Regions from separate parts of the Streptococcus jiangjianxini genome, predicted to be linked through region 2. Evidence: predicted binding sites of a transcription regulator. Region 2 holds the regulator's gene; the other holds the start of a gene.
What was found. The regulator HrcA, encoded in region 2, represses chaperone genes, less so after heat shock. The targets are predictions, from matches to a motif close to TTAGCACTCNNNNNNNNNGAGTGCTAA.
Positions count from the first base shown of each region.

Region 1: a site for HrcA is predicted at 1,452-1,478, ahead of ABP870_RS05575 (ATP-dependent Clp protease ATP-binding subunit). Genes of this name have one in related genera too.

Region 1 is NZ_JBEHGL010000010.1:23,408-27,624, forward strand. Features, by position in the region: gene ABP870_RS05555 (amino acid ABC transporter ATP-binding protein) at 1-159, opposite strand, end outside; gene ABP870_RS05560 (amino acid ABC transporter permease) at 159-845, opposite strand; gene ABP870_RS05565 (hypothetical protein) at 879-1,133, opposite strand; gene ABP870_RS05570 (DUF1797 family protein) at 1,117-1,347, opposite strand; gene ABP870_RS05575 (ATP-dependent Clp protease ATP-binding subunit) at 1,637-3,895, shown strand; gene ABP870_RS05580 (ECF transporter S component) at 3,937-4,217, opposite strand, start outside.
Region 2 is NZ_JBEHGL010000005.1:23,628-27,844, forward strand. Features, by position in the region: gene ABP870_RS03785 (histidine phosphatase family protein) at 1-181, shown strand, start outside; gene ABP870_RS03790 (M15 family metallopeptidase) at 171-935, shown strand; gene ABP870_RS03795 (glucosaminidase domain-containing protein) at 937-1,533, shown strand; gene hrcA (heat-inducible transcriptional repressor HrcA) at 1,659-2,693, shown strand; gene grpE (nucleotide exchange factor GrpE) at 2,720-3,265, shown strand; gene dnaK (molecular chaperone DnaK) at 3,620-4,217, shown strand, end outside.

The sequences.
Region 1 (4,217 bases), on a different contig from region 2:
TAAATTCATGGTCCTAAGAAATGTTGATTTTCCTGATCCAGAAGGACCAATGATAACCACAACTTCTCCCTTGTGAATGTCTAGATTGATTCCCTTTAACACTTCATTTTGGCCAAAGTGTTTATGCAAATTCTCAATTGAAATTAATGTCTCTGTCATTATAGTGTTCCTCCATTACCCATTCGTTTTTCAAGGATTTGCAATAATCTAGACATTGCTGTTGTGATCATTAAATAGTAGAATGCCGCAAACAAGAGTGGTTCGACAGGAATATAGGTTGCTGTTACTACAGACTGCGCACCATTCCAAAGTTCCATTACCCCAATGGTTTGTAAAAGTGAGCTATCCTTGATGATGGTAATAAATTCATTCCCCAAAGCCGGCAAGATATTTTTAATCGCTTGAGGCAAAATAACATAACGCATAGCGTTTTTAGGCTTAATACCTAGTGAGTAGGCTGCTTCCAGCTGTCCCTTTGGTACAGACTCAATACCAGCACGAACAGACTCCGAAATATAGGCGCCACTGTTCAATGAGATAATAATAATGCCAGGCAAAAGACGGCTAAAGTCCATATCTAAGACACCAAAACCAACAGTCGGTGCTCCGCTAAAATGCATCCAGGCAAATGCAATCATAATTTGGACTACCATAGGAGTCCCCCGAAATACCCAAACATAAAAACTGGCTAGCCAAGCTAAAGGCTTAAAGGAACTCCTTTTTGAAAATGCCACTAAAATACCAATAATGGTTCCAAAAAAGACAACACAAGCAGAAATCATAATGGTGACTATGACACCGTAGTTAAAATAAGCCCAATACTTGGGAAGGAAAGAAAAATCCATAACGAACTCCTATTTACTAAAAGATAAGAACCATCATAGCATAGATAAACTAAAAATACAATGTTTTTCGGTATTTTTATACAATAAAACCTCTTTTTTTGTATAAAGAAGGCGAAAATCCATTGAAATATTCAATTCAAGCCATATCAGTTCTAACACCTGAGTTTCTACATTAGCTACCAGCGACCTCTCTAATATCCCCCTAATACTACCCTTTAAAGGCAAAATAAAAATGAGCCTGCCACCATGTCCCAGACTCATTTCTACTAACTTAATAAAGTAAATCATAAATTTCCATTGCAATCAAATCAATGCTATCAAACGAATATAACTCCTTAGCTTCAACATCGCGCAAAGTGAAAACTGGTCCGTTTTCTGGATCGTTACTGAATGATACTTCTGCAACAACAACTCCTTCTCGCTCAAAATTACGTTTTAAATTACCGCCATCTGTGGCCATAAGCTCAAGACGATTGATGATTCTCACTAAATGTGATTCCATATCATACTCCTCTATTTCTATTGATTTCTCTTATTTTACCACAAAAGCTTTCAAAGTAACACTAAATCAACTATTTTCCTGATATTAAGCTGTTAAAAAATTCGTTAGCACTCTTTTAGTTAGACTGCCAATTTTTTGAACTTTTTACTTGCAATGCAGAACGATCATGCTATAATAAAGTCAGATAAAGTTTGACTATATTTGACCAAAATGAATTTGGTTCGATAAAAGTCCTATATCTATTTAAACATTTCACTTTTAAAAATCTCTCAAAAAGCGAGGTATATCTATGCTTTGTCAAAATTGTCAATTAAATGAATCAACTATCCATTTATACACTAATGTTAATGGAAGGCAAAAACAAGTCGATCTTTGCCAAAACTGTTATCAAATCATGAAAACGGATCCTAAAAACAGTCTTTTGTCAAATTTAGGCCAAGAAAGAGCGTCATCGTCTATGAATCCATTTTTCGATGATTTCTTTGGTGATCTCAATAACTTCCGCGCCTTTAGCGGTGATTTACCAAATAGTCCTAAAACACAAGCTGGTGGTCAAGGTGGCAACAAGGGCCCAGGAAACCGTCAACCAAACGGTCCTCAAGGACCTGCTCAGCAAAAGAACCAAGGTCTCCTAGAGGAATTCGGTATCAATATTACTGAAATCGCTCGTCAAGGTGACATTGATCCTGTTATTGGCCGTGACGATGAAATTCTTCGTGTCATTGAAATTCTAAACCGTCGTACTAAGAACAATCCTGTTCTTATCGGTGAGCCCGGAGTTGGTAAAACAGCTGTTGTGGAAGGCCTAGCTCAAAAAATTGTCGATGCTGATGTTCCACAAAAACTCCAGGGTAAACAAGTCATTCGTTTAGATGTTGTCAGCCTTGTTCAAGGAACTGGTATCCGTGGTCAATTTGAAGAGCGTATGCAAAAGCTCATGGAAGAAATTCGCAATCGCCAAGATGTGATTCTCTTCATCGATGAAATCCATGAAATTGTTGGTGCCGGTAGTGCTGGCGATGGCAATATGGACGCTGGTAATATCCTAAAACCTGCTCTCGCACGTGGCGAGCTTCAATTAGTTGGGGCAACAACTCTTAATGAGTATCGTATTATTGAAAAAGACGCTGCTTTGGAACGTCGTATGCAACCGGTTAAAGTCGATGAACCAAGTGTTGAAGAAACCATCACCATCTTAAAGGGAATTCAACCCAAATACGAAGATTACCATCATGTCAAATACAGCTCTGATGCTATCGAAGCGGCAGCCATTCTTTCCAATCGTTACATCCAAGATCGCTTCCTTCCCGATAAGGCTATTGACCTTCTTGACGAATCCGGTTCTAAGATGAATTTAACCTTGAATTTTGTTGATCCGCAAGAAATAGATCAGCGCCTAGTTGAAGCTGAGAATCTTAAGACCCAAGCAACACATGATGAAGACTACGAACGTGCCGCTTACTATCGTGATCAAATCGCTAAGTACAAGGAAATGCAAGCTCAAAAAATAGACGATCAAGACATCCCTATTATTACGGAAAAAAATATCGAAGCTATTATTGAGCAAAAAACTAATATCCCCGTTGGCGATCTCAAAGAAAAAGAACAAAGCCAATTGGTTCATTTGGCGGATGACCTTAAATCACATGTCATTGGTCAAGATGATGCTGTCGATAAAATTGCAAAAGCTATCCGTCGTAACCGAGTCGGTCTTGGCTCTCCAAATCGCCCCATCGGTTCCTTCCTCTTTGTAGGGCCAACTGGTGTTGGTAAAACAGAACTCTCCAAACAATTAGCTATCGAACTCTTCGGTTCCGCTGACAGCATGATCCGCTTCGACATGTCTGAATACATGGAAAAGCACGCTGTTGCCAAACTTGTCGGTGCTCCTCCAGGATACGTTGGTTATGAAGAGGCTGGGCAATTAACTGAAAAAGTCCGCCGCAACCCATATTCACTTATCCTACTTGATGAAGTTGAAAAAGCTCATCCAGATGTCATGCATATGTTTCTCCAAGTCCTTGATGATGGTCGCCTAACTGATGGTCAAGGTCGTACGGTCAGCTTCAAAGATACCATCATTATCATGACTTCTAATGCCGGTACTGGCAAAGTTGAAGCTTCTGTTGGTTTCGGTGCTGCTCGTGAAGGTCGCACCAATTCTGTACTTAACCAGCTTGGTGATTTCTTCAGTCCAGAGTTTATGAACCGTTTTGACGGTATTATCGAATTCAAGGCCCTTGAAAAAGAAAACCTTCTTACGATTGTTAACCTTATGCTTGAAGATGTTAACGACCGTCTCGCTGTCAACGGCCTCCACCTCGAGGTAACCGATAAAGTTAAGGAAAAACTGGTTGACCTTGGCTATGATCCAAAAATGGGGGCTCGACCACTGCGCCGAACTATCCAAGACCATATCGAAGATGCTATCACAGATTATTACCTTGAAAATCCTTCAGAAAAAAATCTCCGTGCTATCATGACTTCAAATGGACATATCGTCATCAAATCAAACACAAAAGCTGAAGCTGTTATTGAAGAAAACTAGAAAAAAGGTTGCGTCAATCATGATTGACGCAACCTTTTGCATTATCGGAGGTTCCAATAAGTCTGAAAATCCTTAACAATTGATGTTCTAAAATAAAGACAATAAACAACCAACATCGAGAGAACAGCTGCTAACACGTCAAAGGGTAATTTCAGCATCGCATATTGAGGATTAGCATAAAGAAAAGCTCTACCTAGTCCATAACCAATAATATCAATCATTGCCCCTAGAGACATCGCCAGCCAGACACGATTCTTGTTGGCCTTCGTCTTCTTGGGTCCAACAACAACTGATATCGTAGCTACTTGTAAACTATGCGTTA
Region 2 (4,217 bases):
TCATGGTATGACTATCGGTACGTTTATATGGTTGATTGATAACAATCAAGAAAAACAGCGTATTGAAAATGGAAGTATCTCAGTCGTGACCTATAAAGATGGTCAATTTAGTATTGAAGCTGTAGCAGACTTATCTTACCGTGAAAAAGGAAGAGAGATCATCAACGCAAATGAGAAGTAAGTTAGGGAAATCGTCTCTAGTCATTTTGGGACTCGCTTTTTTAGTCTTAGTCGGTGGGCTATTCTGGTTTAGAAGTCAAGGAGACTCCCAAAGATCCACTGGAAGTAGGAGAATCGAGCCAGCCGAGCAAGTTTCTGAAAAGAAAAAAACACCAAAGAAAACATCGCAAATTTCAGACTTGCCCAAGGTCTCGCCTTCTGATTGGGAGCTAATTTTGGTGAACCGTGATCATATCACACCAGAGCTAAATCCTGATTTAGAGACGGTTGACAACATCACTGTGGATAAGCGAATTGCTGAAAATGTTAGAGCCTTTCTAAAAGCAGCCCAGGAAGTAGACCCTGCTTTTCATTTGATTTCTGGTTACCGCAGTGTTGCCTACCAAAAGGAATTGTTCCAATCATATGTAAATCAGGAAAAGGCTAACGATCCTAGCTTGAGTGATCAAGAAGCAGAACAATTAGTCAAAACCTATTCCCAACCAGCGGGAGCTAGTGAACACCAAACTGGTCTCGCTATTGATTTGAGTACTGTGGATGCTTTGAATCAAGCGGATAAGGCTAGTATGGAAAAAATTCATCAAATGGCTCCTGACTATGGGTTCGTCCTTCGTTTTCTAGAAGGGGAGACGGCCTCTACCGGTGTTGGCTATGAAGATTGGCATTTTCGATTTGTGGGTAAAGATTCTGCGCGCTATATGACTGAGCACGGCTTGACTTTGGAAAATTATATTAAGCAATTGGAGGAGAAATAGAGTGAGACGACGTTTTAAATTTTCATTTTTTATTAGTCTTACCATTGCTTTTGTATTGATTGGCATCTTGCCACTTGTTTTGAATTACCGAAGTTTATCGGCAGAGAAAAAAGTTGCAACTGGATTGGACAATGAACGATTTATTGAAAAAATTGCTCCTGAAGTTCAAGAGTTGTCAACCTATTATGGAATCAGACCATCTGTCCTAATTGCTCAGGCGGCTTATGATTCCAATTTTGGTCAAAATTTATTAGCTGCTAAGTATCATAATTTATTTGCGATTCCTGCCCAACCCGGTGATGATAGTATTCGTCTGAAAAATATGGAACGCAACGAAGGTAATGTTAGTGAAGTTGAAAGAGATTATGCTATTTACCCCTCGTGGAATCATGCTTTGGAAATTTATTTAGCAGGACTCAAGGATGGTAGTCTAGCCAATAAAAATTTGTATAAAATCTTAGCAACCGCTTCGAGTATTAGTGTAGCTACTCAAGCATTTTACCGCTATGATTTCACGCACGATGATGATTATGCTAATCAATTGGAACAGATCATTAAAGAATATAACCTCGAAAAATACGATAAACAGACAAATTAGCACTCTATAAAAAGGAGTGCTAATTTTTTGAGTTTTTCTCTTGACTTCTTCAACTAGAGGTGTATAATTAGAATTATAAATTAGCACTCTACAAAAAGGAGTGCTAAAGCGTAAAGGGAGGTTCCATGATTACACCAAGACAAAATGATATTTTGAACTTAATCATCGAAATGTTCACCCAAACGCATGAACCAGTCGGTTCTAAAGCATTACAAGGTTCGATTGATTCTAGCTCAGCAACTATTCGTAATGACATGGCTAAGCTAGAAAAACTTGGCTTTCTGGAGAAAGCCCATACGTCTAGTGGTCGCTTACCGAGTCGAGCAGGCTTTCAATATTTCGTTCAAAACTCTTTGAGATTGGAAAGTATCGATGAGCAGGATGTCTATCAGGTGATTAAAGCTTTTGATTATGAAGCTTTTCGTCTAGAAGATATTTTTGCTACAGCAGGTCATCTCCTAGCTGATTTGACAGGCTATACTTCTGTGATTTTAGATGTGGAGCCTAAACATCAGCGATTGACAAATTTTGAAGTCGTACAATTATCCAATCATGATGCACTAGCAGTAATGATGTTGGATGACTCCAAACCAGTTACAGTTCAATTCGCTATTCCTAAGAATTTCTTGACCAAAGATTTGGAAACCTTGAATGCCTTGGTTAACGAGCGCTTTCTTGGTAAAGCAGTTCTTGATATTCACTACAAGCTCTTGACAGAAGTGCCGCAGGTCATCCACAAGTACTTTAGCACTACAGATAACATCTTGGACTTATTTGATTACATTTTTCAAGGACTTTTCCGTGAGACTATCCTTATTTCTGGCAAGGTAAATGCTTTAAGCTATGCGGATTTAGCGACTTACCAGTTCTTGGACAATGAGTCTAAGGTGGCTATTGAAATGCGTAATCATTTGACGGAGGAAGAACCGACCACTATCCAGGTGGCAGATAGTAGTGAACCCGCCCTTGCTAATCTAACCGTCATTCGACATCAGTTCCTGATACCGTATCGAGGTTTTGCTCTCTTGAGTTTGATCGGACCTGTCGAAATGGACTATCGACGTGCGATTAGCCTGATTAATGTGATTAGTCGAGTCCTAGCTTTGAAGTTGGCTGATTATTATCGCTATTTAAGTGGTAATCATTACGAAGTTAATTAAGATATAGAATAAAAAGAGGTGACGCTGTGTCAGAAGATATTAAAAACGAAGAAATCGTTGATGAAACGATTGACAATGAAACCGACACTGAAGAGATTGTTGATGAAACTGTCGAATCAGAAGAAGCTACTGAAAAATCAGAATTAGAATTGGCCAATGAACGTGCCGATGAATTCGAGAATAAGTATCTGCGTGCACACGCGGAAATGCAAAATATTCAACGACGTGCTAGTGAAGAGCGTCAAAGTTTACAACGCTATCGCTCACAAGATTTAGCTAAAAAAATCTTGCCAAGTTTGGATAACTTGGAACGTGCCTTAGCCGTTGAAGGCTTGACAGAAGATGTCAAAAAAGGACTTGAAATGACACGTGAGAGCCTACTACAAGCCTTTAAAGAAGAAGGTGTCGAAGAAGTTCCGATGGATGTATTTGATGCCAATTACCATATGGCTGTCCAAACCCTACCAGCGGATGACGACCATCCAGCAGATACTATCGCAGAGGTCTTCCAAAAAGGCTATCAACTGCATGACCGATTGTTAAGACCGGCCATGGTGGTGGTTTACAACTAGCTATTTCTGATGGTTGCTAAAGCAATTCATCAGAAAACGGCAAACGCTATGGCGAATTGCCTAAGCTGCTTACTAGCTCGCGATTAAAATAAATGCGGCTTTAATCGCTCACGTCGTAATAAACGACTTGACCGCAACGTCGTAAAACTATAAAGTAATCAAAAGGAAAGCAAGTCCAAGGCTTGCTAGTATGATAATTTCCACTGTGATGAAAGTAATGGCAGCTCAAGTTACTGTTACGAAAAGGGCTTTGAATCCAACGCTTCAAAGTAGGCAATGTGATGACATTCAATTGTCGACACGTCCCAAGTACAGAAGGAAATTATCACAAAAATAAAGTAAAAGAGGAAAAAAATGAGTAAAATTATTGGTATTGACTTAGGTACAACTAACTCAGCTGTTGCAGTTCTTGAAGGAACAGAAAGCAAAATTATCGCTAACCCAGAAGGTAACCGTACAACACCTTCAGTTGTTTCATTTAAAAATGGTGAAATCATCGTTGGTGATGCTGCTAAACGCCAAGCAGTTACAAACCCAGAAACGATTATCTCAATCAAATCAAAAATCGGAACTTCTGAAAAAGTAGCTGCTAATGGAAAAGAGTACACACCACAAGAAATTTCAGCTATGATTCTACAATACCTTAAAGGTTATGCTGAAGATTACCTTGGTGAAAAAGTTGAAAAAGCTGTTATCACAGTTCCAGCATACTTTAATGACGCACAACGCCAAGCAACAAAAGATGCTGGTAAAATTGCTGGTCTTGAAGTAGAACGTATTGTTAACGAACCAACAGCGGCAGCGCTTGCTTACGGTCTAGATAAAACAGATAAAGATGAAAAAATCTTGGTATTTGACCTTGGTGGTGGTACATTTGACGTTTCTATTCTTGAGTTGGGTGATGGTGTCTTTGACGTACTTGCTACGGCAGGTGACAACAAACTTGGTGGTG